2 linked regions of the Rhodobacter capsulatus SB 1003 genome follow. The protein of the gene in region 1 interacts with the protein of each later gene in a pairwise test. Links are inferred from orthologs where the notes say so. Each region holds a gene or a part of one and is shown in the gene's direction. Other genes may lie near its edges.

Region 1 (5,297 bases):
ATCGTGCGCAGCATCGAGAAGCTTGATCCGCCGCCGGTGTCGGTGGCGAGCCCGATCCGCAGCCCGGCCGCCGAAAGCCCCGCCGTATCAAAGAGCCCCGAGCCGATGAAGCTGTTCGAGGTCGGGCAATGCGCCAGCCCCGCGCCGACCTCGCGCAGCCGGGCGATCTCGCGCGGCTCGAGATGGATCGCATGGCCGTAAACGCCGTTTTCCCCAAGCAGGCCAAAGGTTTCGTAAGTGTCCAGATAATCCCGCGCCGCCGGATACAGGCTTTTCACCCAGGCGATTTCATCGACCTGCTCGCTCAGATGCGTCTGCATCAGGCACTCGGGATGTTCCGCCCAAAGACTTCCCAAGGCCAGCAGCTGATCGGGCGTCGAGGTGGGCGAGAACCGCGGCGTGATCACATAACCCAGCCGGTCCCGCCCGTGCCAGCGCGTCAGCAGCGACTTGCTTTCGTCGTAAGCCGCCTGCGCGCTGTCGCGCAGCCCCGCGGGCGCGGTGTCGCGGTCCATGCAGGTCCGCCCGGCGAGCGCCCGCATCCCCCGCCGCGCCGCCTCGCCCATGAAGGCATCGACCGAGGAGGAATGGATCGTCGCATAGGAACACATCGAGGTCGTGCCATGCGCCAGCGCAAGGTCGAGATAGCGCGAGGCGATCTCGGCCGCATAGGCGGGATCGGCAAAGCGCATCTCCTCGGGGAAGGTGTAGGTATTGAGCCAGTCGATCAGCCGCTTGCCCCAGCTCGCGATGATCGCGGTCTGCGGGTAATGCACATGCGCATCGACAAAGCCCGCAGAAATCAGCCGCGCGCCCAGATCGGTGCGCCGCGCCTGCGGGAAGCGCGCCAGAACCGCCTCGGCCGGGCCCAGATCGACGATCCGCCCCGCCTCGATCGCCACCGCGCCGTGACGGTCGTGCCGGGCGGCCCCGGGCCCCTCGACCATCGGATCGCCCGCATATCGCAGCACCTGCCCCAGCAAAATCTCCACGCGCCACCTTCCTTTCCCGTGCGCCCCCATGCTAGGGCCGCGATCAGGCTTCGGCAATCACGGCTTTTTTGTCGCAGTCGGCTGCGATAAGGTAGCGGAAATCATAAGCGGGCAGCAACAGGGGGCGGCATGGCACAAGAGCGGGCAGAAGAGCACGAAGCCGAAGACCTGCCCGCGCTGACCGAGGATCTGGTCGAAAGCGTTCTGACCGCGACCGAGGCGGGCGATGCCGCGCTGCTGGCCGAGCTGCTCGAACCGCTGCATGGCGCCGATATCGCCGACCTTCTGGAACAGGTCACCACCGCCGAACGGCGCGAGATCCTGCGGCTTTACGGCCGCGAGATGGACGGCGAGATCCTGACCGAGATCGACGAATCCATCCGCGAGGAGGTGATCGAGCAGATCCCGGCCGATGTTCTGGCCGAGGCGGTCCGCGAGCTTGATTCCGATGACGTCGTCGACCTGATCGAGGATCTGGAAGAGGTCCAGCAGGAAGCCATCCTTGAGGCGCTGGATGAAACCGACCGCGCCGCGGTCGAGCAATCGCTGACCTGGCCCGAAAATTCCGCCGGCCGTCTGATGCAGCGCGAGGTCGTCGTGGCCCCCCTGCATTGGACCGTGGCCGAGGCGATCGGCTTTCTGCAACGCGAGGACTGGCTGCCCGACCAGTTCTATCACGTGATTCTGGTCGATCCGGCGCATCATCCGGTGGGCTATGTGACCTTGGGCAAGATCCTGTCCTCAAAGCCCGAGACCGCGCTGACGGCGATCACCGAGGACAGTTTCCGCACCATTTCCGCCCGTCAGGAAGAGGGCGACGTCGCCTATGCCTTCAACCAGTATCACCTGATTTCGGCGCCTGTCGTGGATGACGACGGCCGTCTGGTCGGCGTGATCACCATCGATGACGCGATGAACGTGCTCGATGAGGAACACGAAGAAGACATCCTGCGGCTGGCGGGGGTGGGCGAGGAAAGCTCGATCTCCGATTCGGTGCTGGAAACGGTGCGGCAGCGGCTGCCCTGGCTGGTCGCCAATCTGTTCACCGCCTCGCTCTCGGCCATCGTGATTTCGCAGTTCCAGGCGACGATTTCCGCGCTGGTGGCGCTGGCGGCGCTGATGCCGATCGTCGCCTCGACCGGGGGGATCGCGGGGACGCAATCGCTGGCCGTGGCGGTGCGGGCCTTGGCGACGCGCGATCTGACCGCCTCGAACGCGCGCCGGGTGGTGTTGCGGGAAATCGGCGCCGGGCTGGTGAACGGGCTGAGCCTGGCGCTGCTTCTGGGCGTCGCGGGCGGGCTGATCTTTGGCCATGTCGAGCTGGGCGTGGTTCTGGGGCTGGCGATGATCGTCAATCAGCTGGTCGCGGCGCTCGGCGGCGTGATGGTGCCCCTGACGCTGGAACGGCTGGGGCTGGATCCGGCGCTGGCCTCGGGCACCTTTGTCACCACGCTGACCGATGTTATGGGCTTTTTCGCCTTTCTGGGTCTGGCGAGCTGGGTGCTGATATGACCGATCTGACGGCGCGGAAGGCTGCGGCGCGCAAGACCGCCTTCGGGGCGCGCAAATCCGCCTTTGCGGCGGGGCAGGGCGCGGCCTGCGCGCATCTGCTGGCGGCGCTGATGCGGTTTGAGGGGGCGCCGATGGCGGGTTACCTGCCGATCCGCACCGAGATCGACCCGCGCCCGGCGATGGCGGCGCACAGGGGCGCGGTCGGCGTGCCGGTGATTGCGGGCGAGGGCCTGCCGCTGACATTCCGCGCCTGGACGCCCGAGGCACCCCTGATCCCCGGTCCGTTCGGCGCCCTTGTCCCCGAAACCGGCGCCGAGATCACGCCGCGGGTGCTGATCGTGCCGCTGGTCGCCTTTGACCGGCGCGGGTTCCGGCTGGGCTATGGCGGCGGTTTTTACGACCGCACGCTGGAACGGCTGCGCGCGGCCGGGCCGGTGACGGCGATCGGCTTCGCCTTTGCGGCGCAGGAGCTTGACACCGTGCCGACCGAGCCCACCGATCAGCCGCTTGATCTGATCGTGACCGAGGCCGGGCCGATCCTGCCGCTGCCCCCCGATCCCGGCCGGGGCTGAGGCCGCGCGCTCTGGTCAAGCCCGCCCGCGCGGGCTAAAGCGGGGCATGACCGATGACACCCTGCCGCCGTGCCCCGAATGTGCCAGCACCTTCACCTATCAGGTGGATGCGCTTTTCACCTGTCCCGAATGTGGCCATGAATGGGCCCCCGGCGGCGATGCCGCCGAAAGCGGCGTGATCCGCGATGCCGTCGGCAATGTGCTCTCCGATGGCGACACGGTGACGGTGATCAAGGATCTCAAGCTCAAGGGCAGCTCGCAGGTGGTCAAGGTCGGCACCAAGGTCCGCGGCATAAGGCTGGTGCCGGGCGATCACGACATCGATTGCAAGCTGCCCGGCATCGGCCAGATCGGGCTGAAGTCGCAATTCGTGAAAAAGGTTCAGGACTGACGAAAAAGGGCGCCGCGGGGCGCCCTTGCCGTTTCCGGGGAGGGGGGGCTCAGCCCCGGTCCTTGAGGATGAAGCCCGAGACCGGATAGACCCGGCCCGCGACGCTTTCCTGGCTCATCACCCGGACCTGGCTCCAGTCGTTGTTCTTCGACACGTCATGCACGGTCATGCCCAGCGACACCCGGTTGCGCTGCCAGTTCGCATGATCGATCTTGATCTCGCGCGGCGAGACGACTTCGGAGACCACCGCGACATGGCCCATCGGCATCTTGCGGGTGGGCGAAAAGGCCATGACCGCGCCCGGTTCGGGACGGTGGCTGCGCGCATAGCGGCCCGAGGCCTTCGACCACCAGGTGCCCGCATTGCCCTGCAGATCGATCCCCGAGACAGTGCGCGCGAAGGGCACGCACCAGACCCGGCCGCCGCGCGCCCGCAGTTCCCGCGCCAGCGACACCGCGCTGTCGCGCCGGGCCGGATCGACGCCCTCGGGGCGTTCCTGCGCCGAGGCGAAGCTCATCCGCGTGGCCTGGTCGGTTCCGCCGCCGCCGCCGCCGCAAGCCGAAAGCGCGGCCAGAACGGCAAGAGCGAGGGGAAGCCGGGCAAGGCGCCCGGAGGATGTCAGCGTGATGTTCATCGGACCTGTAACGAAATGTGAGTGCGTGGCTTCGTCGAGATGACCTCCTAACCGGGAATGGCATCAAGGTTAAAGCGCTCTGCGGGCGGGGGGCGGAAAACGGGCGGATTCCTGCCGTCAACCGGCTTTCCGGGCAGCGGATTTCCGCCGAGGCTGAAATTTTTCTCTAGGTCGCCCGATGGGTCCGCGGGGGAGTCGCCCTTTCTGCCGGGGCCCCGGGCCGATGCCGGAACCGGCCCCCGAACGCGGCGGAAATGGCGTTTTGCGCAAGGCAACGGTTGCTTTCCGGCGGGGCTTCGGCCTAAGGAAGCCCATGAAGATCTTGTTTCTTGGCGATGTGATGGGGCGCGCGGGACGTGCGGGGGTGGCGGAACGGCTGCCGAAGCTGCGCGCGGACTGGGGGCTCGATTTCGTCGTGGTGAACGGCGAAAACGCCTCGGGGGGCATGGGGCTGACCGGCGAGCATGCGAAACTGCTGCTTGCCGCGGGGGCCGATGTGGTGACGCTGGGCGATCATGCCTTCGACCAGAAGGACATGCTGCGCTTCATCGAAACCGAGCCGCGGGTGATCCGGCCGCTGAATTACGCGAAAGAGGCGCCCGGCAAGGGCGCGCGGCTGTTCGAGGACCGCCGCGGCCGCAAGGTTCTGGTCGCGCAGGTGCTGGGCCAGGTCTTCATGAAGCGCCCCTTCGACGATCCGTTCTCGGCGATCGACACCGCCTTGCGCACGCATCCGCTGGGCGGGCTGGCGCAGGCGATTCTGGTCGACGTGCATTGCGAGGCGACCTCGGAAAAGATGGCGATGGGGCAGTATTGCGACGGCCGCGCCAGCCTTGTCGTCGGCACGCATACCCATGTGCCCACCGCCGATGCGGTGATCCTCAAGGGCGGCACCGCCTATCTGTCCGACGCGGGGATGTGCGGCGATTACGACAGCATCATCGGCATGGAAAAGGCCGAGCCGATGCGCCGGTTCCTGACCGGGATGACGCGCGACCGTTTCACCCCGGCCGAGGGGCCGGTGACGCTTTCGGGCGTCTATGTCGAGACCGACGACCGCACGGGCAAGGCCACGCGCATTGCCCCGGTGCGGCTGGGCGGGCGGTTGCCCGAGGCGCTGCCGGTCTGAGCCTTGGCCGCCATATGTCCGCAAAAACAGCATTTTCCCGCCGACAGCCGAAGATGGCACGGAAAGC
Region 2 (5,000 bases), 890 kb from region 1 along the record:
CCGCTTTCGGCGCGGGGCGGTCCTCGGGATCGCCCGCCAGCAATTCGGCCCGGTAGGCCTCCAGATCGGCGGCATAGGGCGCCACCGCACCGCCCTTGACCAGCCAGAGCCGGTCGGCGACGAGCGACAAAAGATGCATGTCGTGGCTGACCAGGATCACCGCGCCCGAATAGGCGGTCAGCGCCTCGACCAAAGCCTCGCGGCTTTCGATGTCCAGGTGGTTCGTCGGCTCGTCAAGGATCAGCAGATGCGGCGCGTCCAAAGTGGCCAGAAGCAGCGAGAGCCGCGCCTTCTGCCCGCCCGAGAGCTTGCCCACCGCGGTTTCCGCCTGATCGGCCAGAAGCCCGAAGCCCGCCAGCCGCGCGCGCAGCTTCGATTGATGCTCCTCGGGGCGCAGGCGCTGCAAGTGCAAAAGCGGCGTCGCGGTCAGGTCCAGCTCGTCGACCTGATGCTGGGCGAAATAGCCGATCCGCAGTTTCGAGGACCGGGCAATCCGCCCCTCGCAGGTCTCGAGCTTGCCCGCCAGAAGCTTCGACAGCGTCGATTTCCCCTCGCCGTTGCGGCCCAGAAGCGCGATCCGGTCATCCTGATCGATGCGCAAATTCAGTCGCCGCAGGATCGGCTTGTCGCCATAGCCCACCGCCGCCCCATCCAGCGTGATGATCGGCGGAGAAAGCTGTTCGGGCACCGGGAAGCTGAAGACCTGTTTCGCCGCCTCCTCGGGGGCGGTGATCGGCTCCATCTTTTCCAGCATCTTGACGCGGGCCTGCGCCTGCGCGGCCTTTGTCGCCTTGGCCTTGAAGCGATCGACGAAGCTTTGCAGATGCGCCCGCCGCGCCTCCTGCTTTTTCGCCGCTGCCGCCAGATTGGCCCGCGCCGCCGCGCGTTGACGGGCGAACTGGTCATAGGGCCCGTTCCACAGCGTCAGCTTGCGGTTTTCCAGATGCAGGATCGCGCCCACGGCCGGGTTCAGCAAATCGCGGTCATGGCTGATGATGAGGACCGTATGCGGGTAGCGGGCCAGATATTGTTCCAGCCACAAAGCCCCTTCCAGGTCGAGATAGTTCGTCGGCTCGTCCAGAAGCAAGAGATCGGGTTGGGCAAACAGCACCCCCGCCAGCGCCACGCGCATCCGCCAGCCGCCCGAGAAATCCGAACAGGGGCGGCGCTGCGCCTCGGCGTCAAAGCCAAGCCCGCGCAGGATCGCCGAGGCCCGGCCCTCGGCCGACCAGGCGTCGATATCGGCCAGCCGGGTCTGGATCTCGGCAATCCGCCCCGGATCGGTCGCGGTCTGCGCCTCGGCCAGCAAATCGGCGCGTTCGGTATCGGCGGCCAGAACGGTGTCGATCAGGCTCGTGGCAGAGGAGGGCACCTCCTGCGCGACGCCGCCGATGCGGGCGTGCTGGGGCAGGCCGATCTCGCCCGATTCGAGCGCAAGCTCGCCCCGGATCAGCCGGAACAGCGTGGTTTTCCCCGCGCCATTGGCGCCGACAAGGCCGACCTTGTGTCCGGTGGGGATGCGGGCCGAGGCTGCGTCGAACAGCGGGCGGCCCTCGATGGCATAGGTGATGGCGTCAAGCGTGAGCATGGTCCGGCTCTGCCCCAGCCGAGGGGCCGCGTCAATGGCGCGGGCGCGGGGCAGGGGCAATCCTTTCGGGACAGCGTTGCGCATTTGTCGCATTTCCTGCCCAAAACGGCAGTTGCCCGGGGGTTTTCAACATCCCTGCCGCATGATAGCAGGCGCCAGACGCTTTTCTGACCGGCTTGCCGGTCCCCAACCAAAGAGGCTTCCCCTCATGGCCATCGAACGCACGCTTTCGATCATCAAACCCGACGCGACGCGCCGCAACCTCACCGGCAAGATCAATGCCAAATTCGAGGAAGCGGGCCTGCGCATCGTCGCGCAAAAACGCATCAAGCTGAGCCTGGAACAGGCCGGCAAATTCTACGAAGTGCACAAGGAACGCCCCTTCTATGGCGAGCTGTGCGAATTCATGGCGTCCGAGCCGGTCGTCGTGCAAGTGCTCGAAGGCGAAGGCGCGATCGCCAAGAACCGCGAAGTGATGGGCGCCACCAACCCGGCCAACGCCGTCGATGGCACCATCCGCAAGGAATTCGCCCTCTCGGTCGGCGAAAACTCGGTCCACGGCTCGGATGCGCCGGAAACCGCCGCGGTCGAAATCGCCTTCTTCTTCTCGGGCCTCGAACTGGTCGGCTGATCGGCCGCAGTCCCGGCCTGCGGCTAGCGCCGAAGGCCGACGCCAATTTCGTCAAGGGCCGCCTCGATCCCGGGGTGGCCCTTTTCCTTGCCCTGCGTCCGCGCCTTCATCGCATCGAAGCGGAGGCGCAGCGCGTCCTTTTCGGCGCCGCGGCAATCGTTCCAGGGGCGGCCCTGCAGCGCCATCACCAAAGCATAATAGCCGATGAAATGCGGCGGGTTGCCCGCGCGCAGCCAGGCTTCATAGGCCGCATCGGCGCCCATGGCGCGCAGCGCCTCGGCGCTGGCGATGCCCGCGCGGGTGAAACCCTCGGCGGTGGCGGGGCCGATGCCCGCAATGTCGGTGAGGGGAGAGGGAAGGGGGGACTGCATGGGACGCTCCGGATCAGAAGAAGTCTCTCCGATCAAGAGCCGTCCCGCAAGTCTGCGCGGCCTTTGGCCTGCGCGGCGGAGCCGGTCAGCGGCCCCGGTCCGAGGGCCTCAGATCGAGGCCCAGTCGGTGATCGTCTTGCCGGCCTGCACGGGTTTTTCCGCGTGGCCCTGCTGCTGCACCGAAGCTTTCGCCTCGACCTGTTGACGGTGCACGCCTTCCTGCTGGTCGGAAGACACCATTCCCATTTGTTGCGTCTGTTGCATCTCGGGCCTCGCTTTGTCGCCTTGCCCCGTCATGGGGCGCCTCAATTGCGGCGACACTATGACGCAGCTAAACAGGCCCGCGCGAAAGTTCAACTCACGATGAAAGGAGCGTTAGCGTTACCCGAAACGGCCGGGCGGAAAATGGCCGACCCCGCAGGCGCAAACCCTGCGGGGCCGTGAGAAATCCGTTGATTTCGAAACATTTCCGTGAGGAGCGGTCAGACGTCCAGATCCGCCGTCAGCGTCGCGCGGGCCCGCGGCCCCGCCCCGCAGATGCCGATCCGCGGCGCCCCGGGCAGGCGCAGAAGATGCTCCAATGCGTCGTTGTCGCGCACCAGATCGCCCACGGAATGGCGGTCCATCGCGGTGTAAAAGGCCTCGAGCGCCGCCTCGATCGCATCGCGGAAACGGCAGGCATCGCACAGCGGACAGGTGTTGTTGTCGCCGTCCAGACATTCGACGAAGGGCAGCACGGCTTCGAAGGTGCGCAACACCTCGCCGACGCCGATCTGATCCATCGGACGCGCCAGCCGCAACCCGCCCGAGCGCCCGCGCTGCGTTTCGATGAAGCCGCGCTGCGCCAGCGTGTTCACCACCTGCGCCAGGTGGTTTTCCGAGGCGTTGCAGGCCTCGGCGATTTCGTGCTTGCGCACGATCCTGTCGCCGTTCACGGCGCAGAACATCAGGGTGCGCATTGCCAGGTTGGTCCGAGTCGTCAGTCGCATGCTGGCTCCAGGGGTTGCCGAAAACGGAATAAGGCATGTCACAGATATTGTTTTGACATATGTCAGGATTTCGCGGCGATTGACAGTGCAACGGTGTCCTTGCGGCAATATGTCTGCAAGGTATTCCTTTTGCGGCAAGTCCTTGCGGGGGACGATCGGGGCGGCGCCAAAAGAACAGGCGCGAGGAAGAACCCCGCGCCCTTTGTGCCGCAAATTTGCGCAGAGCTCAGTTCATGTGCTCGGGCCGGGGCGTCTGGGCGCTGCGCACCGGCAGGATCGGATGCACCACCTCGGGCTGCTCGCCGGTCAGCGTGCCAAGGAAGGCGGTGATCTGATCGACCTGCGTGTCGTCAAGCGTCGCGCCCAGCTGCGAATTCGCCATCACCGACACCGCCTCGCGCAGATCCCAGACCTTGCCGGAGTGGAAATAGGGCGCGGTCAGCGCGATGTTGCGCAAGGGCCCGGCGCGGAAGACATATTCGTCATCCGCCGTCGCGGTGACCGCAAAGCGGCCCTTGTCGCCCGCGGGCAGCACCTCGGCGCCGGGTTTTTCCACCACGCCGAAGGGGTAATAGCCGTTGCCGCCGATGTTGATACCGTTGTGGCAAGCCGCGCAGCCGGTGTCGATGAACAGCTTCAGCCCGGCCTTTTCATCCGCGCTCATCGCGCCATCGGCGCCCATCAGCCATTGGTCGAATTTCGAATTCGGCGTGATCAGCGTGGCCTCGAAGGCCTCGACCGCCAGCGCGAAATTGTCGAAGCTGATCGGGTCCTTCTGCCCCGGGAAGGCCTTGGCGAAGGCCTCGACATAGCCCGGCATCGATTGCACCGTCGCCACCAGATTTTCGGGGGTGTTGTTCATCTCGACGCCCGCCTGCACCGGACCCTTGGCCTGCGCCGCCAGATCCGGGGCGCGGCCGTCCCAGAATTGTGCCACGTTGAAGACGGCGTTCAGCGCGGTGGGCGCATTGCGCGGCCCCTTCTGCCAGCCGTGCCCGATCGAGGTTTCCAGCCCGTCCACCCCGCCAAGCCCGACGTTGTGGCAGGACTGACACGAGAACACGCCCGATTTCGACATCCGCGGATCAAAGAACAGCATCGCCCCCAGATCGATCTTGTCGCGGGTGACGGTGTTGTTGTCGGCCAGCTGCGGCGCCTGCATCGGGATCACTTCAAAGAGGCCCTTGGCCTCTTCGCGCAGCGCGGCATCCTCGGCAAGGGCGGGGGCGGCAAGCAGCGTGGCCACGGCCAACAGGCTGATCTGAGTGCGTTTCATCGGGTCCCTCCGGGTCTTTTTGAATATGGAATACTTCTAAACAGGCGGGCGGGCAGCGGTCTTGATCTGCGTCAAGTTAGAATAAGTCCAGATGTGGCGGGGTGACGCAGGTTTTGGTTGACACCTCAAGTCTATCAAGGCGCAA

The links.
Region 2: the proteins of RCAP_RS04395 (region 1) and ndk interact in binary tests that used the Escherichia coli proteins (3 or more experiments, as listed by UniProt). The link is inferred for Rhodobacter capsulatus SB 1003 from one-to-one orthologs.

What each region holds. Positions count from the first base shown.
Region 1 is NC_014034.1:965,755-971,051, forward strand. The notes cover bases 1,289-4,288. They hold RCAP_RS04395 (5-formyltetrahydrofolate cyclo-ligase), read left to right. Parts: upstream 1,289-2,500; coding sequence 2,501-3,076; downstream 3,077-4,288. Other genes in these bases: mgtE (magnesium transporter), read left to right, coding at 1,289-2,504; RCAP_RS04400 (zinc ribbon domain-containing protein YjdM), read left to right, coding at 3,123-3,467; RCAP_RS04405 (CHAP domain-containing protein), read right to left, coding at 3,517-4,101. Outside these bases: guaD (guanine deaminase), read right to left, coding at 1-992; more of mgtE, read left to right, coding at 1,122-1,288; RCAP_RS04410 (TIGR00282 family metallophosphoesterase), read left to right, coding at 4,415-5,230. UniProt on the Escherichia coli protein: Involved in the removal of 5-formyltetrahydrofolate.
Region 2 is NC_014034.1:1,851,995-1,856,994, forward strand. What follows is about bases 805-3,507. They hold ndk (nucleoside-diphosphate kinase), read left to right. Parts: upstream 805-1,796; coding sequence 1,797-2,219; downstream 2,220-3,507. Other genes in these bases: RCAP_RS08520 (ABC-F family ATP-binding cassette domain-containing protein), read right to left, coding at 805-1,588; RCAP_RS08530 (TfoX/Sxy family DNA transformation protein), read right to left, coding at 2,243-2,590; RCAP_RS19585 (hypothetical protein), read right to left, coding at 2,699-2,854; RCAP_RS08540 (RrF2 family transcriptional regulator), read right to left, coding at 3,073-3,507. In the rest of the region: more of RCAP_RS08520, read right to left, coding at 1-804; more of RCAP_RS08540, read right to left, coding at 3,508-3,579; RCAP_RS08545 (cytochrome-c peroxidase), read right to left, coding at 3,806-4,855. UniProt on the Escherichia coli protein: Major role in the synthesis of nucleoside triphosphates other than ATP. The ATP gamma phosphate is transferred to the NDP beta phosphate via a ping-pong mechanism, using a phosphorylated active-site intermediate.